DNA from 3 places in the Klebsiella sp. PK18 genome. Region 1 is predicted to be linked to each of the others. Evidence: predicted binding sites of a transcription regulator. Region 1 holds the regulator's gene; each other region holds the start of a gene.

The links. Region 1 encodes LexA, which represses DNA repair genes until DNA is damaged. Its sites were predicted from a motif close to TNCTGTATGTACATACAGNA; they were not measured.
Region 2: a site for LexA is predicted at 3,551-3,570, ahead of dinG (ATP-dependent DNA helicase DinG). Genes of this name have one in related genera too.
Region 3: a site for LexA is predicted at 7,517-7,536, ahead of metR (HTH-type transcriptional regulator MetR). Genes of this name have one in related genera too.

What each region holds. Positions count from the first base shown of each region.
Region 1 is NZ_CM173493.1:5,274,031-5,283,949, forward strand. It holds gene AC3EMD_RS25820 (quinone oxidoreductase) at 1-200, shown strand, start outside; gene pspG (envelope stress response protein PspG) at 382-624, opposite strand; gene dusA (tRNA dihydrouridine(20/20a) synthase DusA) at 764-1,762, opposite strand; gene AC3EMD_RS25835 (cupin domain-containing protein) at 1,863-2,351, opposite strand; gene zur (zinc uptake transcriptional repressor Zur) at 2,601-3,116, shown strand; gene AC3EMD_RS25845 (CsbD family protein) at 3,212-3,421, opposite strand; gene dinF (MATE family efflux transporter DinF) at 3,657-4,973, opposite strand; gene lexA (transcriptional repressor LexA) at 5,043-5,651, opposite strand; gene AC3EMD_RS25860 (diacylglycerol kinase) at 5,774-6,142, opposite strand; gene plsB (glycerol-3-phosphate 1-O-acyltransferase PlsB) at 6,271-8,694, shown strand; gene ubiA (4-hydroxybenzoate octaprenyltransferase) at 8,752-9,618, opposite strand; gene ubiC (chorismate lyase) at 9,631-9,919, opposite strand, start outside.
Region 2 is NZ_CM173493.1:3,772,211-3,782,129, reverse strand. It holds gene AC3EMD_RS18460 (transketolase) at 1-833, shown strand, start outside; gene AC3EMD_RS18455 (transketolase family protein) at 833-1,825, shown strand; gene rhlE (ATP-dependent RNA helicase RhlE) at 2,041-3,396, shown strand; gene dinG (ATP-dependent DNA helicase DinG) at 3,584-5,740, shown strand; gene ybiB (DNA-binding protein YbiB) at 5,770-6,738, shown strand; gene ybiJ (DUF1471 family protein YbiJ) at 6,846-7,106, opposite strand; gene AC3EMD_RS18430 (DksA/TraR family C4-type zinc finger protein) at 7,392-7,658, opposite strand; gene AC3EMD_RS18425 (YdgH/BhsA/McbA family protein) at 7,679-7,939, opposite strand; gene AC3EMD_RS18420 (flavin reductase family protein) at 8,079-8,693, opposite strand; gene rlmF (23S rRNA (adenine(1618)-N(6))-methyltransferase RlmF) at 8,790-9,704, shown strand; gene ybiO (mechanosensitive channel protein) at 9,707-9,919, opposite strand, start outside.
Region 3 is NZ_CM173493.1:5,386,199-5,396,117, forward strand. It holds gene ubiB (ubiquinone biosynthesis regulatory protein kinase UbiB) at 1-140, opposite strand, end outside; gene ubiJ (ubiquinone biosynthesis protein UbiJ) at 137-742, opposite strand; gene ubiE (bifunctional demethylmenaquinone methyltransferase/2-methoxy-6-polyprenyl-1,4-benzoquinol methylase UbiE) at 756-1,511, opposite strand; gene rmuC (DNA recombination protein RmuC) at 1,582-3,030, opposite strand; gene udp (uridine phosphorylase) at 3,166-3,927, opposite strand; gene AC3EMD_RS26365 (dienelactone hydrolase family protein) at 4,200-5,012, shown strand; gene metE (5-methyltetrahydropteroyltriglutamate--homocysteine S-methyltransferase) at 5,072-7,336, opposite strand; gene metR (HTH-type transcriptional regulator MetR) at 7,568-8,521, shown strand; gene AC3EMD_RS26380 (carboxylate/amino acid/amine transporter) at 8,409-9,308, opposite strand; gene yigL (sugar/pyridoxal phosphate phosphatase YigL) at 9,397-9,919, opposite strand, start outside.

The DNA.
Region 1 (9,919 bases):
CCCGCCCATCGCTGCAGGGCTATATCACCAACCGGGAAGAGCTGGCGGAAGCCTGCAGTGAACTGTTTTCACTGATCGCCAGTGGGGTAATCAAAGTGGACGTACCCGAGAGTCAGACCTATCCGCTGACCGAGGCCCGTCGGGCGCATGAAGTTCTGGAAAGCCGGGTAACTCAGGGGTCGAGTTTGCTGCTGCCGTAAGCGGACAAAGGGACAAAAGTTTAGGGCTTCCACCTGGGAAGCCCTTACTTTTTTTTAGTTCGGCTGTATGTAGGGTACAGCGCGATGAATTCGTTAACGCGCTAATAGTGACAGATTTGCTCAGTAATGCCTACGCGGTTGTCTGCAAAATTGTTCAGGTTGTGACAGACCCCTCAATACCTTAGTAACGCCAACGGTTATTGTCGCGAAAAGCGTTTCCGTTCGGGGATTTCAGCGCCCGAATAATCCACACCACCACCACGGCCAGCAGCAGCCACGGCAGTAATTTGATCATCAAGGCAAACAACCCGCCGACGAACATCAGCGCGGTAGCGACCACGATAGCCGCGATAATCCCCAGCAGCGATACGCCGGTCACCAACAGCATGACAAAAAATCCAATGACAAATAGCAGTTCCAGCATGGTTCTCTCCCCAACGAATGAATACTTCACTCTGCAGGTATTACAAAAAGCATGCCAAACATAAGCATTTGACTTTAAAAGAAAACGCCCCGCGTCAGTGCGCGAGGCGTGGTCAATTTCACCAGGTTTTCGTCAGAAATTAACGTTTATCGGCCACCAGCTTCAGCGCATGCTCCAGCACCGCAATATCGGCGCCGGCTTTATGCGCGTTCTCGCTCAGGTAGCGACGCCACTGGCGAGCGCCGGGGATGCCCTGAAACAGCCCCAGCATATGGCGGGTAATATGGCCCAGATAGGTGCCATTGCTGAGCTCGCGCTCAATATACGGGTACATGGCTCGCACCACCGCCACCGGATCGGCATCCGCGCCGGCGATGCCGAAAATTTCGCGGTCGACCGAGGCCAGAATACCCGGGTTCTGATAGGCCTCACGCCCGACCATCACCCCATCCATATGCTCAAGCTGCAGTCTGGCTTCGTCCAGCGATTTGATCCCGCCGTTAATCGCCATCGTCAGGTGGGGAAAGTCGCGCTTCAGCTGCCAGACGCGGGGGTAATCCAGCGGCGGGATCTCGCGGTTCTCTTTTGGGCTCAGGCCGGAGAGCCAGGCTTTGCGGGCGTGAATAATAAACATCTCACACTCGCCCTTGCCGGAGACCGTCTCAATGAATTCGCATAGAAACTCATAGCTATCCTGATCGTCAATCCCGATACGGGTTTTCACCGTGACCGGAATCGACACCACATCGCGCATCGCCTTGATGCAGTCGGCCACCAGTGGCGCATTGCCCATCAGACAGGCGCCAAACATCCCGTTCTGCACGCGGTCGGAGGGGCAGCCGACGTTGAGATTGATCTCATCGTAGCCACGCGCTTCAGCCAGCTTCGCGCACTGCGCCAGGGCCTGCGGATCGCTGCCGCCGAGCTGCAGAGCAACCGGGTGCTCTTCTTCGCTATAGGCCAGATAGTCACCTTTGCCGTGAATAATCGCCCCCGTGGTCACCATTTCGGTATACAGCAGCGTATGCCGCGACAGCAGCCGCAGGAAGTAGCGGCAGTGTCGGTCAGTCCAGTCGAGCATCGGCGCGATGGAGAAGCGGTGAGCAGGGAAAACAGGTGACGTTGATTCAGGCATCATGGCGAATAAATAAGCATCCGGGTAAAAAGGGGCGCTACTATAGCACAAAGATAAACCACAGGCGCATAGTGCGCCGCGCTTCGCCCCTTCCCCGGGTCGATTACTTTTTCCGCGGCTTGCCGTCGTGTGGACCGAAGAATTGCGGCGGATGGTCAACCCAGCGATCCTGGCGCGTCGCGGCATAGCCTGGATTGAGCGGATAATAGATGCGGTTGTATTTCTTGTTGGCCTCGCCCACCACCAGCAGACGAACCTCCTGCTCGGTGTTATTGAGAAAAGTGTGGCAGATACCGGTACCCGCGGGAAAACCCACGCTGTCCCCTGGCTCCAGCTTCCAGAGATAGCCGTTTATCCACACTTCCGGATAGCCCTCCAGCACGTAGATGAACTCTTCCTCATCGCTCTCCGCGTGCGGGTACGAGGTGCGCCGCCCGGGCGGCAGTCGCTCGTGGTGGATCCCCAGCCGGTTGAGACGTAAACCGCGCCCCAGCGGCGCGCCAATCGAAAAACGCTCCGGGCTGTCGGGATAAGTGGCATCGTCGGGCCCTTCCAGTTCGCGCCAGTGGCGAATGCAATCAGGTCGTTTCATCGTTTTCTCCCGAAAATGAGACACTTCAGATATAGCATACCCAGGGTCATGCGTGTTGCGATTAAATCGGGCAGGACGGTTTTAGCGATCGACTAAGGCGTAGTCTGCACGAAAGTCAGCGGCCAGCACCCGGAACTGGCGCAGGTACCGACAATCTGAAGTATGACCCGTATCACCTGCCGGCTCTCGGTGTTTTCTGAGGAACGTGATAAAGTAACAGATTCAAATTCACACAACCCGAGGATGCTCATGGATAAGACCCCTTCGCAAGAGATGTTAGCGCATGCTGAAAAGCTATGCGCGCAGCGCGGCGTACGCCTGACCCCACAGCGTCTGGAGGTGTTGCGCCTGATGAGCCTGCAACAAGGGGCGATCAGCGCCTACGATCTGCTGGATCTCCTGCGTGACAAAGAGCCGCAGGCTAAACCGCCGACGGTTTACCGCGCGCTGGAGTTTTTACTCGAGCAGGGTTTTGTTCATAAGGTTGAATCGACCAACAGCTATGTGCTGTGCCATCTCTTTGACCAGCCGACCCATAGCTCAGCCATGTTTATCTGTGACCGCTGTGGCGTGGTGAAGGAAGAGGCGGCGGAAGGGGTGGAAGATATCATGCATACGTTAGCGGCCAGAATGGGCTTTGCCCTGCGCCACAACGTGATTGAAGCTCACGGCCTTTGTGCAGACTGCGTGGAAGTCGAAGCCTGCAGCACGCCGGGACACTGCCAGCACGACCATTCCATTCAGCTGAAAAAGAAAGCCCGCTGAGCGTCAGCCGCAGCGGGAAACAGGGTTAACGGCGCATCCTTACGCCATTCAGACAGGCACTAACACAAATGCTTTATTCTTTGAGCCACGGAACGCTACCAGCGGTAGTCGTTTTTATGCTCCCAGTCTGAGACTTCTTTCTCAGCCTGATCCTTCGCATAGCCGTACCGTTCCTGAATTTTACCGACCAGCTGATCGCGCTTACCTTCGATCACGGTCATATCATCATCGGTAAGTTTGCCCCACTGTTCCTTGGCTTTACCTTTCAACTGTTTCCAGTTACCGCCGATTTCGTCTTTATTCATGATAACGTCCTCATCATTCGGTGGGTTTACAGCCCGTTTTGTACCGGACATGGTATTAACTATAGATGAGAATGCTGGTACCGATTCGTTATTCGGAATTTTTAACCATCATACCGATGGGTAAGGCTGAGGCGATTTTCCCGGCTTGCGCTACGCTGAGCCGGGCTACTGAGTTGCCCCGGTAAGCGGCGCGCAACCGCGGGAATTCATAGATGGCCGTGATGAACGGCAATGACTAGCTAAACCAGGTGCCGTGTCGCCAGTGGCGACGCCAGATCAGCGCCAGAGACAGGCCGCGCAGGGCGAGGAACACCGCCAGCGCCAGCCACAGACCGTGGTTACCGAGCAGCGGGACCGAAAGCAGCGTTACAGCAAACCCCGCCGCGGCGACCGCCATGCTGTTCCGCATCTCCGCGCCGCGTGTGGCGCCGATAAACATGCCGTCCAGCAGATAGCACCAGACGCCCACCACCGGCAGGATGGCCTGCCAGATCAGATAGCGATCGGCCAGCTGCTGCAGAGAAGGCAGCGAGGTTAACAACGCGATGATGTACTCCCCCGCCAGGCTATAAATCAGGGCAAACGCCAGCGCCACCATGCCAGACTGCCGGCAGGCCGCCCGCCAGACTTCCAGCAGCTGGCTGCCGTCGCGCGCGCCGTAGGCCTGGCCGGAGTGGGCCTCCACGGCATAGGCAAAGCCATCCAGCGCATAGGCGGTAAAGGTCAGCATGGTCATCAGTACCGCATTGACCGCCACAATGTCGCTGCCCAGACGCGCGCCGTACACGGTCAGCGCGCCAAAGCACAGCTGTAGCAGCAGGGAACGCAGCATGATGTCCCGATTCAACGCCAGCAGACGGCGCAGATCCCCGCGCCAGGCGTTTTTCAGCATTGCCAGCGACACGCCGCGCAGCGTCAGCACCCGCTTCGCCATCATCAGGCCAATAATGAGAGTGGCGTACTCCGCGGTGACCGTGGCCAGCGCCGCCCCCTGGACGTTCATCCGCAGGCCCATCACCAGCCACAGGTCGAGCACAATATTGAGCAGATTACCGACCACCAGCAGAATCACCGGCGCCCGGGCGTACTGGACTCCCAGCAGCCAGCCGAGCAGCACCAGATTGGCCAGCGAGGCGGGGGCGCTGAGCCAGCGGATTTCGAGAAACCGTCTCGCCTGCTCAAGCACCGCCTCACTGCCGCCGACAATATGCAGAGCGAGGTTAATCAGCGGCAGGCGAAACAGGATGATGAGAACCCCGGCGCCCAGCGCCAGAGTCAGCGGCTGCACCAGCGCCCGCGCCAGTCGCAGCGGATCTTTGGCACCCCAGGCCTGAGCGGTGAGCCCGGTGGTGCTCATGCGCAAAAACAGCAGCAGCATGAAGAGGAAACTGGTAGCCGTCGCCCCAACCGCGACGCCGCCGAGGTATACCGGGCTGTCAAGGTGGCCGATCACCGCGGTATCCACCAGCCCCAGCAGCGGGACGGTGATATTGGAGAAAATCATCGGGATCGCAAGGCGCCACAGCGCTTTATCGGCAGCGTTGAGCAGCATGTTCGGAGACCTGATTGAGGACAAACGTCGCAGCGTCATGCATCAGATGACGCTGCGCAGGGGCAGGCGTTACATCCATTCTCCATTACGGATCACGCCAACGGCCAGACCCTCAATGGTAAAACTCTGCTGACGCAGATCGACAACGATAGGGGTAAATTCGCTGTTTTCCGGCAACAGTTCGACGACGTTACCCTGCTTTTTCAGGCGCTTCACCGTCACTTCGTCGTCAATGCGCGCTACCACCACCTGGCCGTTACGCACGTCCTGGGTTTTGTGGACCGCCAGTAGATCGCCATCAAGGATACCGATGTCTTTCATCGACATGCCGCTGACGCGCAGCAGGAAATCCGCGTTGGGTTTAAACATCGACGGGTCGACCTGATAGTGCCCCTCAATGTGCTGCTGCGCCAGCAGCGGCTCGCCGGCGGCGACGCGGCCGATCAGCGGCAGGCCATGTTCTTCTTCCGTCAGCAGGCGGATACCGCGAGAAGCACCGGAGACGATCTCGATCGCGCCTTTACGCGCCAGCGCTTTCAGGTGTTCTTCCGCCGCGTTTGGGGAACGGAACCCCAAGCGCTGAGCAATTTCCGCACGCGTCGGCGGCATGCCCGTCTGGCTGATATGATCCCGAATGAGATCAAACACCTCTTGCTGCCTGGTCGTTAACGCTTTCATTCCGCCCCCTGGGTGTATATACAGTTATGCTGTGAGTATATACAGCTACCGGTGATTTTGGAACCACATGGCACACAAAAATCGGCAGATTGTTTATATTTTGCGAGGCTTAGCGAAGAACGTTAATGATAATGGCTCCACAGCAGCGTTCCCCAGGTGATCAGTGCGATGATAATCGCCAGCAGGACCGCCGCCGATCCCATGTCTTTGGCGCGCCCTGAAAGCTCATGATATTCCGAGCCTATACGATCCACGACCGCCTCAATCGCGCTGTTGAGAATTTCGACTATCATCACTAGCAGGACCGACCCAATCAGCAATACGCGGGTGATGGCGTCGACGTCCAGCCAGCAGGCTATCGCGACGGCCACGATGGCGGCGATACCTTCCTGACGAAACGCGGCCTCGTTGATCCACGCTGCGCGAAATCCTTTCCAGGAGTAACCTGCCGCCTTAATGATTCGGGTTAACCCGGTGGTATTATTGGCCATCACAAAACCTTTTTACGTAAATGACGTCGATGAGTGTACGCGTTTGCCGCGTGGTAACGGAAATTTTGCCCACTTTCTGTTATTCTTGCCGCGCATTTGCATGATTAACCAGAGGCTTCACATCGTTTATGTCCGGCTGGCAACGAATTTACTATAAATTACTGAATTTACCATTACGGGTGCTGGTAAAAAGCAAGTCTATTCCGGCAGAGCCTGCCCAGGAATTAGGACTCGATACCTCGCGTCCGGTCATGTACGTCCTGCCCTATAATTCCAAGGCGGACCTGCTGACGCTGCGCGCCCAATGCCTGGCGCATGATTTACCCGATCCGCTTGAACCGCTGGAGATCGACGGCGCGCTGCTGCCGCGTTACGTATTCATCCACGGTGGGCCGCGCGTATTTACCTATTACACGCCAAAAGAAGAGTCCATCAAGCTGTTCCACGACTACCTCGATCTGCACCGCAACCATCCGGACCTCGATGTGCAAATGGTGCCGGTCTCGGTGATGTTCGGCCGCTCGCCGGGTCGTGAGAAAGGGGAAGTCAATCCGCCGCTGCGGATGCTGAACGGTATCCAGAAATTTTTCGCCGTCTCCTGGCTCGGCCGCGACAGTTTCGTGCGTTTCTCGCCTTCCGTGTCGCTGCGCCGCATGGCGGATGAGCACGGTACCGATAAGATCATCGCCCAGAAGCTGGCTCGCGTCGCCCGGATGCACTTTGCCCGCCAGCGCCTGGCCGCCGTCGGCCCGCGTCTGCCGGCTCGCCAGGATCTGTTTAATAAACTGCTGGCCTCGAAAGCGATTGCCCGCGCGGTGGAAGACGAAGCGCGCAGCAAGAAAATTTCGCATGAGAAGGCTCAGCAGAACGCTATCGCGCTGATGGAAGAGATTGCCGCGAACTTCTCGTATGAGATGATCCGCCTGACCGACCGCATTCTCGGCTTCACCTGGAACCGCCTGTACCAGGGGATCAACGTGCATAACGCCGAGCGCGTGCGCCAGCTGGCTCACGACGGCCATGAGATTGTCTATGTCCCCTGCCACCGCAGCCACATGGACTATCTGCTGCTCTCCTACGTCCTGTATCATCAGGGCCTGGTGCCACCGCATATCGCGGCGGGCATCAACCTCAACTTCTGGCCTGCCGGGCCGATCTTCCGCCGCCTGGGCGCGTTCTTCATCCGCCGCACCTTTAAGGGCAACAAGCTCTACTCCACGGTGTTCCGTGAATATCTTGGCGAGCTGTTCAGCCGCGGCTATTCCGTCGAGTATTTCGTCGAAGGCGGCCGCTCCCGTACCGGCCGTCTGCTCGATCCGAAGACCGGTACGCTGTCGATGACCATCCAGGCGATGCTGCGCGGCGGCACCCGGCCGATCACTCTGGTGCCTATCTACATCGGCTATGAACACGTGATGGAAGTAGGCACCTACGCTAAAGAGCTGCGCGGCGCCACCAAAGAGAAAGAGAGCCTGCCGCAGATGGTGCGTGGCTTGAGCAAGCTGCGCAACCTTGGCCAGGGCTATGTCAACTTCGGCGAACCACTGCCGCTGATGACCTACCTTAACCACCATGTGCCGGAGTGGCGGGAAGCCATCGACCCGATCGAAGCCATCCGCCCTTCCTGGCTGACGCCAACGGTGAACAACATCGCCGCTGACCTGATGGTGCGCATCAACAACGCCGGCGCGGCCAACGCCATGAACCTGTGCTGCACGGCGCTGCTGGCCTCGCGTCAGCGTTCACTGACCCGGGAGCAGCTCACCCAACAGCTGGAGTGCTACCTCGCGCTGCTGCGCAATGTGCCCTATTCGCCAGATGCGACGACACCTTCCGCTTCGGCCAGCGAGCTTATCGACCACGCGCTGCAGATGAACAAGTTCGAAGTGGAGAAGGACACCATCGGCGATATCATCATCCTGCCGCGCGAGCAGGCGGTGCTGATGACCTACTATCGCAACAACATCGCCCATATGCTGGTGATACCGTCGCTGTTAGCCGCCCTGGTGACTCAGCATCGTCAGCTCAGCCGCACCGAAGTGCTGCGCCATGTCGAAACGCTGTATCCGTTCCTCAAGGCCGAGCTGTTCCTGCGCTGGGAGAAAGCAGAGCTGGCCGGGGTGGTGGATGCATTGATTGCCGAGATGCTGCGTCAGGAGCTGATCGTCGTCGATGGCGAGGTGATGAGCCTCAATCCGTCGCACTCTCGCTCCCTGCAACTGCTGGCCGCGGGCGCGCGCGAGACGCTGCAGCGCTATGCCATCACCTTCTGGCTGCTGAGCGCCAACCCGTCAATCAACCGCAGTTCGCTGGAAAAAGAGAGTCGTACCGTGGCCCAGCGCCTGTCGGTGCTGCATGGCATTAACGCGCCGGAGTTCTTCGACAAAGCGGTGTTCAGCACCCTGGTGCTGACCCTGCGCGATGAAGGCTACATTAGCGACACCGGCGATGCCGAGCCGGAAGAGACCCTGAAGGTTTATCGGATGCTGGCGGACTTGATTACGTCGGATGTGCGGCTGACGATTGAAAGCGTCACGCAGGATGACGCGTAACGCGGTGTTTTCTGCCCTCGCTTCCCCCCGATACACCGGGGGGAAGCTGACAGGGGATTACAGGTAGCTCATCGCCAGGCCCAGGAATAGCACCAGCCCGACGTAGTTATTGTTCATAAACGCTTTGAAGCAGTTATCGCGCTCGCGATTGAAGATAAGCTTCTGCTGCCAGCCAAACAGACCTGCCGCGACAAACAACGACCAGTAGTATTCCCAGCCCAGCCCATTCAGCCAGCCCACCGCGCCCATCAGCGCCAGCACGGCCACCTGCAGGATACCGATAATCAGACGATCGTTTTCGCCGAACAGGATCGCCGTGGACTTGATGCCGATCTTCACGTCGTCATCGCGATCCACCATCGCATACTGGGTATCGTAGGCCACCGCCCACAGAATGTTGGCGAGGAACATCAGCCAGCAGCTCAGCGGCAGCGATTCGCTAACGGCCGAGAAGGCCATCGGGATCGACCAGCCAAAGGCGGCCCCCAGCACCACCTGCGGCAGATGAGTGTAGCGCTTCATAAACGGGTAGACCCATGCCAGGGCCAGCGCCGCGACCGACAGCAGAATGGTCATGGTGTTGAGGGTGAGCACCAGCAGGAAGGAGAGCAACACCAGAACGATAAACAGCGTTCGCGCCTCTTTCTCGGTAACGTCGCCGCTCGGTAGCGGACGACGGGCGGTACGCTTTACGTGACCATCAAATTTTCGATCGGCATAGTCATTCACCACGCAGCCGGCGGCGCGCATCAGCCAGACGCCGGCGACGAATACCGCCAGGATCCACAGCGGCGGGACGCCCGGCGAGGCCACCCACAGCGCCCACAGCGTCGGCCACAGCAGCAGCAAAGCGCCGATCGGTTTGTCAGTGCGCATCAGGCGATGAAACGCCAACAGCTTATTCTGCGACAGACTCCACTCCATTTTTTCTTCCTCTTAGTACAACGGCGACGCAGGCAAAAACAGCTCGGTCAGCAGCAGGGGTTTGCCGCTCAGCCGCAGGCGGGAACGACGCCCCCACAGCGCTGCATCGCGACCAATTTCAATAAAATCGCGGGTTAATGTCGACGACGTGAACAGGTATCGGCCCAGCGGGATCTGCCCGAGCTGCTGTAGCGCCAGCTCCGGACCACACAGTGTCGACTCCGGCACCACCGTGCGCCCGGCCAGCCAGGGTTCGCCATCGGCATTGAGTATAATCTCCCGCAGCCAGTAGCGCGGCTCG
Region 2 (9,919 bases), 1.5 Mb from region 1:
AATCACAAAAAGTCGCCGCGGCGGCATGGCGTATTCGCCGTTACGCCCTGCAAATGGGGGAAGTGCAGGGGCAGGGCTATATCGGCCAGGCGCTGGGCTATGCCGATGTGCTGGCCACCGCCTTCAGCCACGCCATGACCTATCGTCCGGAAGATCCCGAGTGGGAGGGGCGCGATCGCTTCCTGCTCTCTCATGGCCATTACGCTATCGCTTATTATGCCGCGCTGCTGGAGGCGGGCATTATCCCGGAAGCCGAGCTGGAAACTTACGGCTCCGACGACAGCCGCCTGCCGATGTCCGGCATGGCGACCTACACCCCAGGCATGGAGATGTCCGGCGGTTCGCTGGGACAGGGGCTGTCCATTGCCGTCGGCATGGCGCTTGGGCTGCGGCAGAAACAGAGCACGGCCTGGGTCTACAACTCCATGTCCGATGGGGAGCTGGACGAAGGGTCGACCTGGGAAGCGGCGATGTCGGCGGCTCACTATGGCCTGAGCAACCTGATTAACCTGGTCGACGTCAACAAACAGCAGGCCGACGGCGATTCACGCAAAATCCTCGGCTTTGAGCCGCTGCATGAAAAATGGGCCGCCTTCGGCTGGTACGTACAGCGCGTGGACGGTAACGATCTGCCGGCGGTGATGGCCGCCTTTGACAACGCGAAAAGTTATTCCGGCAACCAGCCGCGGGTCATTTTATGCGACACGCTGATGGGCAAAGGTGTGCCGTTCCTCGAAACCCGCGATAAAAACCATTTTATTCGCGTCGATGCCGACGAATGGCAAAAAGCGATTGCGGTGCTGGATGCTAACAAACCAGAAGGAGTGCTGTAATGAGCCAGAGTCAACCCCGTTTAAAAACGTCGGCGATGATCGCCTCGATTGCCGATGAGGGCCAGGCGACCATCTCTGCGCCCTTCGGCGTCGCGCTGTCAAAACTGGCGGCGCAGCGTCCGGAAATCGTCGGCATGACCGCGGACCTGTCAAAATATACCGATCTGCATATTTTCGCCCAGGCCTTCCCGGATCGTTTCTTCCAGATGGGCATGGCCGAGCAGCTGCTGATGGCGGCGGCGGGGGGAATGGCGAAGGAGGGATTTATTCCTTTCGCCACCACCTATGCCGCCTTTGCAACCCGTCGCGCCTATGATTTTATTCATCAGGTCATCGCTGAAGAGCATCTGAACGTGAAGATCTGCGCGGCGCTGCCGGGCCTGACGACCGGTTATGGCCCCAGCCATCAGGCCACTGAAGATCTGGCGATTATGCGCGGTATCCCCGGCATGGTCATCGTCGATCCTTGCGATGCGCTGGAGATAGAGCAGGCGGTGCCGGCCATTGCCGATCACCAGGGGCCGGTGTATATGCGCCTGCTGCGCGGTAAGGTGCCGCTGGTGCTGGATAAATACGACTATCAGTTCGAACTGGGTAAAGCAAAGCTGCTGGAGGACGGCAACGATGTGCTGATCATCTCCTCCGGGCTGATGACCATGCGCGCGCTGGAGGCGGTTGAAAAGCTGCGGGCCGATAACATCAGCGTGGCGGTCCTGCACGTGCCGACCATCAAACCGCTGGATGAAAAAGCGATTATTGAACAGGCGTCGAAGCCAGGTCGTCTGGTGGTGACTGCGGAAAACCACACCGCGGTCGGCGGCCTGGGGGAGGCGGTGGCCGCGCTGTTGATGCGTAAGGGTATGCGCTGTGAGCTGGATACTGTGGGGCTGCCCGACGCGTTCCTGTTAGCCGGCGCGCTGCCGACCCTTCACGATCGCTACGGCATCTCCACCGCGAAGATCGTTGAAAAACTTAAGTATCGTCTGCGTTAATCGCTTTGCCATGACGCACCAGGCCGCTGAGCTCGCTCAGCGGCCTTCTCATGCCCGCCAGCCAGGCGCGGTATTCTTTTGCAGATTTTATGCGGCCTGTCACAAAATCTGCTAGACTGCGCCCCTTCATGGCATTGTGGTTTTTGCCATCTCTTATCGCAATAATCTCCCTGAAAACTACGCCCTTCACCGGGCCGGGGCGGTTCGGAGTTGTTATGTCTTTTGATTCCCTTGGCCTGAATCCCGATATCCTGCGCGCTGTCGCTGAGCAGGGCTACGTTGAGCCGACCCCTATCCAACAGCAGGCGATCCCGGCAGTAATGCAGGGGCGCGACCTGATGGCCAGCGCCCAGACCGGTACCGGTAAGACGGCGGGCTTTACCCTGCCGCTGCTGCAGCGCCTGATTGACAAAGAGCCGCACGCAAAGGGTCGCCGCCCGGTGCGCGCGCTGATCCTGACCCCGACCCGTGAGCTGGCGGCGCAGGTGGGCGAGAACGTCCGCGATTACAGCAAGTACCTGAATATTCGCTCGCTGGTGGTATTCGGCGGCGTGAGCATCAACCCGCAGATGATGAAGCTGCGCGGTGGCGTCGACATCCTCGTTGCCACCCCGGGCCGTCTGCTGGACCTCGAACATCAGAACGCGGTCAGCCTTGATAGCGTGGAAATCCTTGTGCTGGACGAAGCGGACCGCATGCTGGATATGGGCTTTATCCATGACATCCGTCGCGTACTGGCTAAACTGCCGGCGCGTCGACAGAACCTGCTGTTCTCGGCGACCTTCTCCGACGAGATCAAGGGCCTGGCCGAGAAACTGCTGCACAACCCGCTGGAAGTGGAAGTGGCGCGTCGCAACACCGCGTCCGAGCAGATCACCCAGCACGTCCATTTCGTTGATAAGAACCGCAAGCGCGAACTGTTGTCGCAGCTGATCGGCGAAGGTAACTGGCAGCAGGTGCTGGTGTTTACCCGCACCAAGCATGGCGCCAACCACCTCGCGGAGCAGCTTAATAAAGACGGCATCCGCAGCGCGGCGATCCATGGCAACAAGAGCCAGGGAGCGCGTACCCGCGCGCTGGCCGACTTTAAATCCGGCGGCATTCGCGTGCTGGTGGCGACCGATATCGCCGCCCGTGGTCTGGATATCGAAGAGCTGCCGCACGTGGTGAACTACGAGCTGCCAAACGTACCGGAAGATTACGTCCACCGTATCGGCCGTACCGGCCGCGCGGCGGCCACCGGTGAAGCCTTGTCGCTGGTGTGCGTGGATGAGCATAAGCTGCTGCGCGATATCGAGCGCCTGCTGAAAAAAGAGATCCCGCGCATCGCGATTGCCGGCTATGAGCCGGATCCGTCCATTAAAGCCGAACCTATCCAGAACGGTCGCCAGCAGCGCGGCGGCGGTCGTGGGCAAGGTCAGGGACGCGGTGGCCAGGGTCAGGGACGCAGCGGACAGCCGCGCAGCCAGAACAGCGCCCCGCGCCGTCAGGACGGCGAGGCGCCGAAAGCGCGTACGCAGGACGGCAAACCGCCGCGCCGCCGTCGTCCGCGTAAACCGGCTGGCGAATAACACGCTGATGCCCCGGCCGCGATAACGCGGCCCGGCTCAGGCCCGTCTGTCCGCTACGCGGCGGCGGGCCTTTTTCTTTCCATTACACTATTTGTCGAGCACGCTTCCACACTCAGCAGAAAGCAATACCTCCAGGCGGGCAAAAATGGCACAATAGTGGCTGTTTATACAGTATTCAGGTTTTCTCATGGCTTTGACCGCTGCGCTGAAAGCGCAAATCGCCGCCTGGTATAAGGCGCTTCAGGAACAGATCCCGGACTTTATTCCCCGCCCCCCGCAGCGGCAGATGATCGCCGATGTGGCGAAAACTCTCGCCGGGGAAGAGGGCAGGCATCTGGCTATCGAAGCGCCGACCGGCGTCGGTAAAACGCTGTCATACCTGATCCCGGGCATCGCCATCGCCCGGGAGGAACAAAAAACGCTGGTGGTCAGCACCGCCAACGTCGCCCTGCAGGATCAAATCTACAGTAAAGACCTGCCGCTGCTGCGTAAAATTATTCCCGACCTGCGCTTTACCGCCGCCTTCGGTCGTGGGCGCTACGTCTGTCCGCGTAACCTGACGGCGCTGGCCAGCACCGAGCCGTCGCAGCAGGATCTGCTGGCCTTCCTCGATGACGATCTCACCCCGAACAACCAGGCCGAGCAGAAGCTGTGTGCGACCCTGAAGCAGGACCTCGACAGCTACCGCTGGGACGGCCTGCGCGATCATACCGATAAAGCCATCGATGACGCGCTGTGGAGCCGGCTGAGCACCGATAAGGCCAGCTGCCTGAACCGCAACTGCCACTACTATCGCGAGTGCCCGTTCTTCGTGGCACGGCGGGAAATTCAGGAGGCGGAAGTGGTGGTGGCCAACCATGCGCTGGTGATGGCGGCGATGGAGAGCGAGGCAGTGCTGCCGGAGCCGAAAAACCTGCTGTTGGTCCTCGATGAAGGCCATCATCTGCCGGACGTCGCCCGCGACGCGCTGGAGATGAGCGCTGAGATCACCGCCCCCTGGTTTCGCCTGCAGCTGGATCTGTTCTGCAAGCTGGTCGCCACCTGCATGGAGCAGTTTCGTCCGAAAACCACACCGCCGCTGGCCAATCCGGAGCGGCTCACCGGCCATTGCGAAGAGCTGTTCGAGCTGATTGCGTCGTTGAATAATATTCTCAATCTCTACATGCCCGCCGGTCAGGAAGCGGAGCATCGCTTCCCGATGGGCGAACTGCCGCAGGAGGTGATGGAGATCTGCCAGCGGCTGGCGAAGCTCACCGAGATGCTGCGCGGGCTGGCGGAGCTGTTTCTTAACGATCTCAGCGAAAAGACCGGCAGCCATGACGTGGTGCGCCTGCATCGGGTGCTGCTGCAGATGAACCGCGCGCTCGGCATGTTTGAAAGCCAAAGCAAGCTATGGCGCCTGGCGTCGCTGGCGCAATCCTCAGGCGCGCCGGTAACCAAATGGGCGACGCGAGTGGTGCGCGACGGCCAGATCCATGTCTGGTTCCACTGTGTCGGCATCCGCGTCAGCGATCAGCTGGAACGGCTGCTGTGGCGCAGCGTACCGCATATCGTCGTGACGTCAGCGACGCTGCGCTCGCTAAACAGCTTCTCGCGCCTGCAGGAGATGAGTGGTCTGAAGGAGAAAGCGGGTGACCGCTTCGTGGCGCTGGATTCGCCGTTCAACCACGTGGAGCAGGGGAAAATTATTATTCCTCAAATGCGCTATGAACCGCTGATGGATAACGAAGAGCAGCACATTGCCGAGATGGCGGCCTATTTTCGCCAGCAGGTAGAGAGCAAGAAACATCTCGGGATGCTGGTGCTGTTTGCCAGCGGGCGGGCGATGAACCGCTTCCTGGAGCATGTGACCGATCTGCGCCTGATGCTGCTGGTGCAGGGCGACCAGCCGCGCTATCGGCTGGTGGAGCTGCATCGCAAACGGGTGGAAAGCGGCGAGCGCAGCGTGCTGGTGGGTCTGCAGTCCTTTGCCGAAGGGCTGGATTTAAAGGGTGATCTGCTAAGCCAGGTACATATCCATAAAATCGCCTTTCCGCCCATCGACAGCCCGGTGGTGATCACCGAAGGCGAATGGCTGAAAAGCCTTAATCGTTACCCTTTCGAGGTACAGAGTTTGCCCAGCGCCTCCTTTAATCTTATTCAGCAGGTGGGGCGTCTGATCCGCAGCCATCACTGCTGGGGAGAGGTGGTGATTTACGATAAGCGTCTGTTGACCAAAAACTATGGCGCGCGTCTACTGAACGCGTTACCTGTTTTTCCCATAGAGCAGCCGGGCGTCCCGGAGGTTATAGTAAAACGGAAAGCAAAACAGACAGCAAAACAGTCAGGCCGCAAACGTCGCTGACGCCGGCGCGTGATGCACCAGGGGGAGCCATGGAGTACAGCAAAATTATAAAAGAGGTGGGTCGCGGTAAGAATCATGCCCGCGACCTCGATGAAGAGACCGCCCGTGCGCTCTATGCGCGGATGCTGGACGGCGAGGTGCCGGAGCTGGAGCTGGGGGGAATATTAATCGCCCTGCGCATCAAAGGCGAAGGCGAAGCGGAGATGAAAGGGTTTTACGCGGCGATGCAGCAGCATACGCTGCGCCTGACCCCGCCGGCCGGCAAGCCGATGCCGATTGTCATCCCCAGCTACAACGGCGCGCGCAAGCAGGCGAACCTGACGCCGCTGCTGGCGATGCTTCTGCACAAGCTGGGGTTTCCGGTGGTGGTTCACGGCGTCAGTCACGATCCCACCCGGGTGCTGACCGAGACCATTTTTACCCTGCTGGATATTCCGGCCACCCGGCACGCCGGACAGGCTCAGGCGCAGCTGGAGGGCCATGAACCGGTGTATATCCCGGTGGGGGCTTTCTGTCCGCCGCTGGAGAAACAGCTGGCGATGCGCTGGCGGATGGGCGTGCGCAACAGCGCCCATACCCTGGCCAAGCTGGCTACACCGTTTGGCGAAGCGGAGGCATTGCGTCTCTCCAGCGTGTCGCATCCGGAATATGTTCCGCGGGTGGCGAACTTCTTTCGTGAGACCGGTGGCCGCGCGCTGTTGATGCACGGTACCGAGGGCGAAGTGTATGCCAACCCGCAGCGCTGCCCGCAGATCAGCCTGATCGATGAGCAGGGCGTGCGGGTGCTGTACGAACGCCAGACTGAGACGGCAGCGGAGGCGGTGGTCCTGCCGGCCTCGAAAGATCCCGAGGTCACGGCGCGCTGGATCGAGCGCTGCGTCGCCGGCGTCGAACCGGTGCCCCACTCGTTGAAAATTCAGCTTGCCTGTTGTCTGCTGGCCAGCGGGGAAGTCACCACCCTGGAGCAGGGCCTCAGCCGCGTCAACGACTGCTGGTGATCGGATCTGCAGGATAAAAAAAGCCCGTCCGGTGGCTCGGACGGGCAAGGCAAGGGTATTAAAGGTCTTTTCAGGGTTAATTCAGTGGCTTACAGAGGGAACAGCGATTATTTATAGATAACCGCAGTACCGCTCAGTTTGTTGTTGGTGTTAGCGGAAGTAATGCTGTAGCCGGTCGCGCCAGCGGCTTCGGCTTTAGCAGCCAGTTTTGCTTCCAGACCATCTAAAGTGGTTGCGCCTTGCGCAGACACCACACCGATTTTATTCATGCTTTCTGCCTGAGCGGGGGTGACCGGTTCGGCGGCAAAGGCGCCGAAGGAAAGGGCGGTCAGAGCGATGGCAGCGGCAGCATATTTGATGTTTTTCATAGTTAATCTCTCGCAGGTTGTTCTGTTCAGGGGACGATGTTCCGTCGATGTGATAAGTATCACGCTTTTTTGCGGGAGATAAAATCGAAGGAAATTCACAGTCTTCATCGAATTTTTTGAATGATTAATAATTTACTGATTATTAATAAATTATTTCTCATTCTTTTCGTCACGAAGCTTAGCGAGGAAGACTGACGCGTTTAAGGGCACATATTGCGACTTTTTCCGCCAAAAAATGTGCGCGAAAAGATAATGCGAAAGGCTGTCATGAACGGTAAAGGAAAGTCAGCGTAGCTGGCTATCCTTGGATCCGCGGCGATTATATCCTGAAAACGTATTGTTATGTAAATCTTTCTCCTGCTGGCACTTCACGCAATATCTGACCCCTGGGATGGCCTGTCGACGGGCCTCCGGAATCGGCTCTCCACATTCATCACAAAATTTGTTGCTTTCGCCGCGCGGAAGCTCGCGGCGTGCGCGAGCCACCGCATCGTCAATGGTGCTGTCGATCTGATCCTGAACGGCCCCATCACCTGCCCAACCTGATGCCATCGTCTGCCTCCTGTGAAAGGTTATTGATAAATTATAGCTGAACCGTGCAGTCGGTTACCGCTGCTGGCGGCATTGACCCGCCAGGCTATCGCCCCCTGGCGGTGGGCCTTATCCGCGAGGGCGGCCACCAGATCATCAAGGGTGCTGGCACCGGAGGCGGAGACGGTGCCGACAGGGCGGAGCGGCCCGGCATAGGGCAGTACGGGTGTCGGTGGCAGGGGAGAGGCCGCGGTGGCATGAGCGGTGAGCGCAGCGGCGAATAGCAGCGAGGTGATTTTCATCAGCATATCCTCATAAACAGCATGGGACATAGCTTAAGTGTAGGTCTTTCCCGACCGTGCGATAGGGAATTTTTAATGCAAAACAAGGCGTTTAGTAGGCTACCGGCGCAGGGCAGCGGTACTCTGGCCGGTAGATTATTTAGCGGGCGTCAGGGCGGATCATGTCAAAACGCAGACTATCATCAATACTGTAATAGGCGCTCGGACCTCCGGCGCGCAGGATCGGCTGGGCGCGGGCGGTTTGATAGATGCCGTTGTCCAGCAGTGATTCATCAATATGCACGGCGACCACTTCGCCGAGCACCAGCCACGTATCAACAGGGTTACCGTCGGCGGTGGTGAGTTGAATACATTGCGACAGACGGCACTCAAAGTTCACCGGACTCTCCGCGACTCGGGGGGCGCTGACCAGGCGGCTGGCGGCGGCGGTGAGACCGGCGCGCACGAACTCGTCCTCATGGTGCGGGATCGAGGCAGACGTTTCATTCATCGCCACGGCCAGCGGTCGCGTCGCCAGGTTCCAGACGAACTCCTTTGTTTCGACGATATTTCGCACGCTGTCTTTCCAGCCGCTGCTGGCGAAACCAATGATCGGCGGGCGATAGTTAAAGCAGTTAAAAAAGCTGTATGGCGCCAGATTTCGCTGGCCCTCGGCGTCCTGCGAGGCGATCCAGCCTATCGGGCGAGGCCCGATTATCGCGTTCAGCGGGTCGTGCGGCAGGCCGTGGCCCTGCGAAGGTTGATAAAAGTACATGCTGCACCTGTCACGGATAAAGGAGATATCCAGACTCCCTTATTTACCGCGCCGCCGTCAACGGGTATCTTACGCGGCTGTTCAAAGGAGATTGTCATGAAAGCCCAGAAACCGGGGTTACACCCGCGTAACCGCCACCATCAACGCTACGACCTGCCTGCGCTCTGCCAGGCGCATCCTGACCTGCAGGGATACATTACGCTCAATCCGCTGGGTGAGCAGACCATTGATTTTGCCAATCCGCAGGCAGTAAAGGCGTTGAATAAAGCGCTGCTGGCGCATTTCTACGCGGTCAAACACTGGGACATTCCTGACGGTTTTCTCTGTCCGCCGGTGCCCGGGCGTGCCGATTATATTCATCATCTGGCGGATCTGCTGGCGCAGGATAGTGGCGAGGTGCCGAAGCAAGCCACGATCCTTGATATTGGTACGGGTGCCAACCTCATCTATCCCCTGATCGGCGTTCACGAGTACGGCTGGCGCTTTACCGGCAGCGAAATCAGCCCGGAAGCCTTCGCCAGCGCGCAGGCGATTGTCAATGGCAACCCCGGATTGACCCGGCAGATCCGTCTGCGTCGGCAAAAAGAGAGCCAGGCCATCTTCCACGGCGTGATCCACAAAAACGAGACCTATGACGCCACGCTGTGTAATCCGCCGTTCCATGACTCCGCAGAGAGCGCCCGGGCGGGCGGTGAGCGCAAGCGCCGCAATCTCGGACTCGGCGCCGACAGCGCGCTTAACTTTGGCGGTCAGCAGCAGGAGCTGTGGTGCGAAGGAGGCGAAGTGGCCTTTATCTCGCAGATGATCCGCGAAAGTCAGGCCTTCGCCCGCCAGGTGAAATGGTTTACCTCGCTGGTGTCGCGCGGCGACAATCTGCCGCCGCTCTACCGCCTGCTGACCGAGGTTGGGGCCGTGAAAGTGGTGAAAAAAGAGATGGCCCAGGGGCAAAAGCAGAGCCGCTTTATCGCCTGGAGCTTTATGGACGACGCCAAACGCCGCCGTCCGTTCTAACGCTACTCGGCGGCCGGGCTGTCTGAGCCCGGCATCGGCAGCTGTTGCCAGGTCTGTACCGGGGCGCGAACCCCGGCGCGATCGAAGTGCTTTTTCACCTGAGTGTCGAGGGCAAAGCGCACCGTCCACTGCTTCAGCGGCAGGGTGGTGAAGCTGACGCGTAGCGTGAAGGCGGTATTGCTCAGCCCCACCAGCCCGGCGAATGACGGTTCGCC
Region 3 (9,919 bases), 110 kb from region 1:
CGATTTGGCATCCAGAACAGCATCCGCCGCCAGATACGCAGCGGCAGCGTGAGACGAATTTTGGGGATGAGCTCATCGAGCCCGTAGCTCAAAAAGGTGTGGATGATGAAATACAGGCGCCGTAATTCTCCTGGCGTCATTTGCCCTCCAGCGTTTCCAGCCGTTTTTCCAGTGCGGCCAGCGCGCGTTCAATAGCCGTCGTTTCTTCCGCAAACCATGCCAGCTCCAGCGGCCCCGGTGCCAGTCGCCACTCTTCAGTGATCGCTTCTGCGACATAGCGCTGCTGGCGCTGCGCGCCTTTCAGTAAAAACTGAGCGCCGCCGCGGAGGACTTTGCCAACGCCTTCAGCCACGATATCGCCAGTATAAGGCGCCAGCAGTTCAGCGGGATCGAACTCCGCCAGATCGCACAGGGAGACCATATTCTGCACCACCTGCAGATCGCCCTGCACTTCCAGATCTCCGCTACGGATAAGCGCCGTGAGCTGCTGACGATTACGCAGTTTGGGCAGCACGCTGAGCCGGGTAATCACAGTGCAGTCGGCCTCTCCCTCCCAGGCGCTCAGGACATCAACCTGGCGTTCGCTGAACGCCAGTACGATCGGGGTGGAGAAGTCCTGCAGTTGAACTCGCAATACCTTACCCAGCAGGCGCTGACGAGCGGGTTTTAGCGCCTTGTCACGCCAGAGAAAAGTATTCAGCGCCGTCTCAATGCTAGCGGTCACCAGGGGTGTGAAAGGCATAGCGTCCCTCCTGTCAGAACTTGTAACCGCGATGCAAGGCAACGATACCCGCCGTCAGGTTGTGGTAGTCGACACTTTCAAAACCTGCATCCTGCATCATCCCTTTCAGGGTTTCCTGATCCGGGTGCATACGGATAGATTCTGCCAGGTAGCGATAGCTGTCGCCGTCTTTTGCCACCAGTTCCCCCACCTTCGGCAGGATATGGAAGGAGTAAGCGTCGTAGGCTTTGCTGAGCGGTTCGATAATCGGTTTAGAAAACTCCAGCACCAGCAGACGTCCGCCCGGCTTCAGCACGCGGTACATCGAACGCAGCGCTTTTTCTTTATCGGTAACGTTACGCAGACCGAAAGAGATGGTGATGCAGTCAAAGGTGTTATCAGCAAACGGCAGGGCTTCCGCGTTGGCCTGAACATACTCAACGTTGCCCACGATGCCGATATTACGCAGCTTTTCGCGGCCCATTTTGAGCATGGAATCATTGATATCAGCAAGCATGACGCGGCCGGTTTCTCCTACCAGACGGGAGAACTTGGCTGTCAAATCGCCGGTCCCCCCCGCCAGATCCAGCACGGTCTGCCCGCGACGTACGCCGCTGCAGTCGATGGTGAAACGCTTCCACAAACGATGGATACCAAACGACATCAAGTCGTTCATCACATCATACTTTGCCGCGACAGAATGGAATACATGCGCCACCATGTCCTGTTTCTGCTCTTTAGCGACCGTCTGAAAGCCAAAGTGCGTCGTTTCTTGTGAATCCTCAACCATCTCTATGCCTGCTTGCTTTTCAAGAAAATGTTCACTGAGTGTATCAGATTCAGCGCATTTCCCATACGTTTCAACGTGGCGGAGCCGCCTCCCGATTATGTAACGCCTCGGCAGAGTCGGCTGAAAATGCGTCATTTTCCGGGAGGTTATCCTCGTCTTCAAGACGATATTCATCGTCCTGGGCAGTAGCTTGTTCGACTAAATCAGGATTTATCCCGCGCTTCACCTCCACCCCCAGGCCGCGAAAGGCTTCCGCCTGGGCCAGCAGGTTCCCGCGCCCGGAAGCGAGCTTTTTCATCGCCTGGCGATAGTTCTCTTGCGCCTTATCCAGACTCTGGCCGATGGCGGACATATCATCCACAAACAGGCGCATTTTGTCGTAAAGGCGCCCCGCCCGCTCGGCGATCTTCTGCGCGTTGCGGCTCTGATGCTCATAGCGCCACAGATTGGCGATAGTACGCAGGGCTACCAGCAGCGTCGTCGGGCTGACCAGCATGATATTATTTTGCAACGCCTCGCTGATGAGCTCGGGCTGACGGTCGATGGCCACCAGGAACGCCGGCTCGACGGGAATAAACATCAGCACGTAGTCGAGAGAGCGCAGCCCCGGCAGTTGTTGATAATCCTTGCGTCCCAGCAGGCGAATATGGTTTCGCACCGAGGCAAGATGTTCCTGCAGCGCGACTTCGCGGGTGTAGTCGTCTTCGGCGTTGAAATAGCGCTCATAGGCGACCAGGGTCATTTTGGCGTCGATCACCACGTCCTTGCCCTGCGGCAGGCGGACAATGACGTCCGGCTGCATCCGCGAGCGGTTGTCGGTCTCGATACTGACCTGGGTCTGGTACTCATAGCCTTCGCGCAGGCCGGAGGCCTCCAGCACGCGGGTTAAGACCACTTCCCCCCAGTTGCCCTGGGTTTTGTTATCACCTTTCAGCGCTTTCGTCAGGTTCAGTGCCTCCTGCGCCATCTGCGCGTTCAGCTGCTGAAGATTGCGGATCTCATGCGCCAGGGTATGCCTTTCCCGCGCCTCCTGGCCAAAGCTCTCCTGCACCTGGCGGCGGAATCCGTCGAGCTGTTCGCGCAGCGGGGTCAGCAGACCATGCAGACTCTGGCGGTTTTGCTCATCGACGCGCCGGTTGCTGTGTTCGAAAATGCGGTTGGCGAGGTTTTCAAACTGCTCGCTCAGACGCTGCTCGCTGTTAACCATCTGACGGATCTTATCTTCCGCATGCAGCTGGGTGGATTCGAGCCGGGTGGTGACCTCACGCAGATCGGCCTCCAGCGAGGTATTGATATCCCGCAGACTGCGCAGCTCATTGTTCAGCAGCTCACACTCCTCACGCCAGTGGGCCTCCTGCACCAGCTGCTGACGGGCGGCGCTCAGATCAATATCCAGCTCTCGCCGCTCCTCAATGAGATCGGCCCGGATTTGGTCGGCGCGCGCTTTGGTTGCCAGCCAGCCGACCATTAACCCGGCAGCCAGTGCGATAACCGCGCTGATAATGATTGAGAGATCCACGACGCCCCCTGCGATAACCTGATGGCACAAAATAGAATTGTGCTGTACAAACGTCCAGTTTAAAAGGGATTTCCTGCGAGGAGCAACGCAAAAAAGAAAGGCCGGAGGATCCGGCCTGACAGAGAAGGGGTTGAATTACAGCAGACGACGCGCCGCTTCCACGACGATTTTAACCGCGTGGCTTTCGGTTTGCTTCATGGTTTCGGCGTTAGGGATCTCTTGCTGGGTACGGTTCACAATAACCCCGGCGACCATCCCGGCACGCAGGCCCTGGCTGGCGCACATGGTCAGCAGCGTGGCGGATTCCATTTCATAGTTCATTACGCCCATTGCCTGCCACTCTTCCATTGAGCCCTTGAAGCGGCTCACCACGCGGCCGGAGAAGGTGTCGTAACGCTCCTGGCCTGGGTAGAAGGTATCCGAAGAGGCGGTCACGCCGATATGGGTGGTGGCACCAATAGATTTCGCCGCTTCCACCAGCGCGGTGGTGCAGGCGAAGTCTGCGACGGCCGGGAACTCCATCGGCGCGAAGTGCAGGCTGGCGCCGTCCAGGCGAACGGAAGCGGTCGTAACCAGCACATCGCCAACGTTAATGTGCGGTTGAATCGCGCCGGTGGTGCCGATACGCAGGAAGGTACGCACGCCCAGCTGCGCCAGCTCTTCCACGGCGATAGAAGTCGACGGGCCGCCGATGCCGGTAGAGCAGACGATCACCGGCTTGCCGTCCAGCTCCGCGCGCCAGGAGGTAAATTCGCGGTGGGATGCCAGCTTGACCGGCTTATCCATCAGCGCGGCGATCTTTTCCACACGCTCCGGATCGCCAGGGACGATAGCCAGCGTAGCCCCTTGTAAATCGTTCTTGGTGAGGCCGAGATGAAAAACATCAGACTTGGACATAAAAAACTCCTCTGTGGGTCGAATTATCAGCAGAAGCAAAACGGTACTGTACAGAAGCCCCTGGCAACATTTTGTGATGATAGTCACCAAGACCAATGATGATTGCAGTTGTTTTTCATTAAATAGTGATACACATCACATTAACAAGTTATATTCATCGTCACAGAACAAAAGATAGCCGCTTTCAGGCACTGTGCTTTATTACCGCCCGAACTAAAGGTAAAGGGTCTATAGTTATTGATGCGCTAATAAATAAGGGTACGGAGAATACCATGACCACCACCAAGCAACCTGGATTCGCACCTGCAGCTTCACCACACGCCGCCACCGCCGTTCATACGCCGGAAGAGCATATTATCGCCGGAGAGACGTCTATTCCCTCTCAGGGTGAAAACATGCCGGCCTACCACGCCCGCCCGAAAAATGCCGACGGTCCGCTGCCGATCGTTATCGTGGTACAGGAAATTTTCGGCGTGCATGAACATATTCGCGATCTTTGTCGCCGCCTGGCGCAGGAAGGCTATCTGGCTATTGCGCCTGAATTGTACTTCCGTCAGGGCGATCCGAATGAGTACCACGATATCCCGACCCTGTTCAAAGAGCTGGTTACCAAGGTGCCGGACGCGCAGGTGCTGGCGGATCTCGACCATGTCGCCAGCTGGGCGGCGCGCCACGGCGGCGATGCCCATCGTCTGCTAATCACCGGCTTCTGCTGGGGCGGACGCATTACCTGGCTGTATGCCGCGCATAACCCGCAACTGAAGGCAGGCGTGGCCTGGTACGGCAAGCTGGTGGGAGAAAAATCGCTGAATTCACCGAAGCATCCGGTAGATATCGCGGTCGATCTCAACGCCCCGGTGCTTGGTCTGTACGGCGCTAAAGACGCCAGTATTCCACAGGACACCATCGAGACCATGCGTCAGGCGCTGCGGGCGGCCAACGCCACAGCGGAAATCGTGGTCTATCCCGAAGCCGATCATGCCTTTAACGCCGACTATCGCGCCAGCTATCATGAAGAGTCAGCCAAAGACGGCTGGCAGCGAATGCTCGCGTGGTTTGCTCAGTATGGCGGCAAAAAAGCATAATCACCCAATGCATGAAAAAAGGAGGCAAATGCCTCCTTTTTTGATTTTTCGCGTAACGATCAGGCGGACTGGCGCAGGTTCTGCGCCGCTTGCACCATATTCGCCAGCGCGGCGCGGGTTTCCGGCCAGCCGCGAGTTTTCAGGCCGCAGTCCGGGTTAACCCACAGCCGCTTCGCCGGGATACGCTGCGCGGCTTTTGCCAGCAACGCTTCAATCCACTCCACGCTCGGCACGTTCGGCGAGTGAATATCATATACCCCCGGCCCGATCTCATTGGGATACTCGAACGCTTCGAACGACTCCAGCAGCTCCATATCGGACCGCGAGGTTTCAATGGTGATCACGTCGGCATCCAGCGCGGCAATGGAGTCCATGATGTCGTTGAACTCGCAATAGCACATGTGGGTGTGGATCTGAGTGTCGTCTTTGGCGACCGCAGCATTAAGGCGGAAGGCTTCCACACCCCACTGCAGATAGGCATCCCAGTCGCTGCGCTTCAGCGGTAACCCTTCGCGCAGCGCCGGCTCATCAATCTGGATGATGCCGATCCCCGCCGCCTCCAGATCCGCCACTTCATCACGCAGGGCCAGCGCAATCTGTTTCGCGATGGTTTCACGGCTGACATCTTCCCGCGGGAAGGACCAGCACAGAATGGTCACCGGTCCAGTAAGCATCCCTTTCACTGGCTTGTCGGTCAGCGACTGCGCGTACTTCGCCCAGTCGACGGTGATCGCCTGCGGACGGCTGACGTCGCCGATCACCACCGGCGGCTTCACGCAACGGGAACCATAGCTCTGCACCCAGCCGTTTTGCGTGAAGATAAAACCGTCCAGATGTTCACCGAAGTATTCCACCATGTCGTTCCGCTCGGCTTCTCCGTGCACCAGTACGTCTAAACCTAACCGCTCCTGCTCGACGATCGCCTGCTTAATATGTTCCGCAATCCCCGTCCGATAATGACTGGCGTCAAGGTTGCCCTTTTTGAAGTCCAGGCGCAGACCGCGGATCTCCGTCGTTTGCGGGAATGACCCGATGGTGGTGGTCGGCCATTTCGGCAGGTTAAAGCGCTGGCGCTGTGCCTGCGCGCGAACCTCATAGGGGCTGGCACGCTGGCTGTCCTGAGCGGTGATCGCCGCCAGCCGTTTTTCCACTTCCGCGTTGTGCACGCGGGTCGAATGGCGACGGGCCTGGATTGGCGCGCTCCACTCGGTAATCGCCGCCGTATCGCCGCTGTTCAGCGCATCGCGCAGTAGCGCCAGCTCGCCGCATTTCTGCAGCGCGAAGGCAAACCAGCTCTTCACTTCCGCATCAAGGCGCGTCTCCACGCTCAGATCGATCGGGCTATGCAGCAGAGAACAGGATGACGCGACCCATAGCTCGCGCTTACCGACGAGGTCTTTAATTTGCGCATATTTTTCAGTGAGATCGGCGCGCCAAACGTTGCGCCCATTGATCAGACCCGCAGACAGCAGCCAGTCGGCCGGCAGGCGGTTGTGCAGTTCGGCAACATCATCTTTGCCGTGCACCAGATCGACGTGCAGCCCCTGGACCGGTAGCGCAGCAATGGTCGCGAGATTGTCGCTAATGCCTTCAAAATAGGTGGTCAGCAGCAGTTTCACCTGGCCCTGCAGGGCATCATAAGCCGGTTTAAAGGCCTCCAGCCACGCTGGCGGCAGCTCCAGCACCAGCGCCGGTTCATCAATCTGCACCCACTCGATGCCGCGCTTCGCCAGTTCGGCCAGCACCTGCTGGTAAACCGGCAGGATGTCATTCAGCAGGCTCAGACGGTCAAACGGTTCACCTTTCACTTTACCCAGCCACAGGTACGTTACCGGCCCCAGCAGCACGGGCTTGATCTTGTGGCCCAGCGCCAGCGCTTCGTCTACTTCATCCAGCAGTTGGGTCCAGGTCAGTTTGAACTGCTGGCCCTTCACGAACTCCGGCACCATGTAGTGATAGTTGGTGTTAAACCATTTGGTCATTTCCGCAGCGGCGGCCGGTTCGCCAGTCGGCGCACGGCCGCGACCAATGCGGAACAGGGTATCGATATCGATGGATCCGTCTTTGTTCTGATGACGAGCCGGCACGTTGCCCAGCAGCAGGCTGGTAGTCAGAACATGGTCGTACCAGGCGAAATCCCCCACCGGCAGCAGATCAACGCCCGCCTGTTTCTGCTGCTCCCAGTGGCGGGCACGCAGCTCACGGCCTACTGTCAGCAGTTCCTCGCGAGTGGCGTTGCCCGCCCAGTAGCTCTCTTGCGCTTTTTTCAGCTCGCGGCGCAGGCCAACGCGAGGAAAACCGAGGGTGTGGTTAATAATTGTCATTTTTTGAGCCTCATAATTGCAATCCGAAAGATTTCGGATTTAGGGAAGGCGGCAAACTTGCTCATCCCCAGGAGCTTACTGAAGTAAGTGACTGGGGTGAGGAAGTGCAGCCAACGCACCATAAATTCGAAAGATAAAGGATTTAGCCGTCCAGATGTTTACACATCCATAATTGACAGTTACTGTATATTCCTCAAGCGCAAATTGCTCATGGCGAAGTGAAGGACTTTCATGATCGAAATTAAACATCTGAAAACGCTGCAAGCGTTGCGGAACAGCGGTTCACTGGCGGGTGCGGCAGCGGCCCTGCACCAGACCCAGTCCGCCTTGTCTCACCAGTTCAGCGATCTGGAACAGCGCCTTGGCTTCCGTTTGTTTGTGCGTAAAAGCCAGCCACTACGCTTCACGCCGCAAGGGGAAATTCTGCTGCAGTTGGCCAATCAGGTGCTACCGCAGATCGCTCGCGCCCTGCAGGACTGTAACGAACCACAGCAGACCCGGCTGCGGCTGGCTATCGAATGTCACAGCTGTATTCAGTGGCTGACGCCGGCGCTGGAGAATTTCCGCGCCCGCTGGCCGCACGTGGAGGTCGACTTCCATTCCGGAGTGACCTTCGACCCGCAGCCTGCGCTGCAGCAGGGCGAACTGGATCTGGTGATGACCTCCGATATCCTGCCGCGCAGCGGTCTGCACTACTCGCCGATGTTTGATTATGAGGTGCGTCTGGTGCTGGCGCCCGAGCACCCGTTAGCCATGAAGACGCTGATTACGCCAGAGGACCTGGCCGCGGAAACACTGCTGATTTATCCCGTGCAGCGCGGGCGCCTCGACATCTGGCGCCATTTCCTGCAGCCGGCCGGCATCAGTCCCCAGCTGAAAAGCGTCGATAACACGCTGTTGCTGATCCAGATGGTGGCCGCAAGGATGGGCATCGCCGCGCTGCCGCACTGGGTGGTGGAAAGCTTTGAACGCCAGGGCCTGGTGGTCACCAAAACCCTGGGTGAGGGATTATGGAGCCGGTTGTACGCGGCCGTCCGCGATGGCGAACAGCGTCAACCGGTCACCGAAGCGTTTATTCGCTCTGCGCGGAACCACGCCTGCGATCACCTGCCGTTTGTCCGGAGTGCGGAGCGACCCAGCGGCGATGGACCCACAGCGAGGCCAGGATCACCAACGCTCCGCTAATAAAGCTCGGCCAGTGCGGCTGCTCCTGCCAGATGGCGAGGTTTACCAGTAGACCCGCGGGGACATGGACGTTGTTCATGATCCCCAGCGTGCCGGCATCCACCTGCGTGGCGCCATAGTTCCACATAAAGTAACCCAGCCCGGAAGCCACCACGCCAAGCCACACCAGCACGCTCCACTGCAGCGTGGTGGTCGGCAGCTTCTGGGGGTTGCCCAGCATAAACCACGCTGCCACCGCCACGATAAAGGCCCCGACATAAAACCAGGCAAAGGCATTGTGCTGCGGCATCGGACGTACCTCCATCAGGCGCTTGTAACCCACCATGCCGATAGCGAAGCAGAGGTTTGACAACTGCACCAGTAACAGCCCGGTCCAGAAATGATCGCTGACTTTGTCATAGCGGATAATCGCCGCCCCCAGCACCGCCAGCGCAGCACTCAGCAGATAGCCCCAGCGCAGCTTACGTCCGCTGAGCAGGTCGTAGATCAGCGTGATATACAGCGGGGTAAATACGGTAAACAGCAGAAATTCCGAAACCGTCAGATAGAGATAGGCGCGGAAAGCCAGCAGATACATGATGCCAAGCTGCATCGCGCCCACCAGCATATAGAGCACGATCGTGCGCGGAGACTGGCCGCGCGTGCGCAGGAAAGGCAGGAACACCAGCGCCGCCAGGCCCACACGCATCAGCACCGAAAAATAGCTGTCGACGCTACCGGCAAGGTATTCGCCAATCAGGCTAAAAGAAAAGGCCCACAGGATAGTGGTGATAATTAACAGCGCCACAATGGTCGTCTCGTTGGATAAAGAACAGGCATTGTAGCGAAGAGTCAGGTTGACGACTGGACAGTTATTCGCCAGTCGTCAATCTTTTTCAGTCGAGGTATAGCTTACGCAGGTAGTGCGGGACCGCATCGTCGGCGTTACTGCCGATCACTTCCAGTTCCGGATGCAGATCCTTCAGCCGTTGATGGGCGTTGGCCATGATGCAGCCCTTGCCGGCCATCGACAGCATCTCAGCGTCGTTCATACCGTCGCCGAAGGCGATGCAATCGGCAAGAGTGTAACCGAGCATTTTCGCCACCGCCTCCAGCGCATGCCCCTTCGATACCCCACCCGCCATAACTTCCAGGCAGGTTAAGGTGGAGAAGCTGACGTTCACGCGATCGCCCCAGCGGGCGTTCATCGCCTGCTCCAGCGGCAGCAGATGCTCGTGATCCTCGCAGGTAAAGAATACTTTGCTGATCCCCTGCGGATCCAGTTCGCCCGGCTCATACAGCTTGTAGTTAAACACCGCCTCCTTGAAGAAGCGCATCTCTTCCGGACGATGGCGGTTCATATACCACTCGTCTTCCCGATAGACGTTAGTGACGATTTTTGGGTCGTTACGCACGATC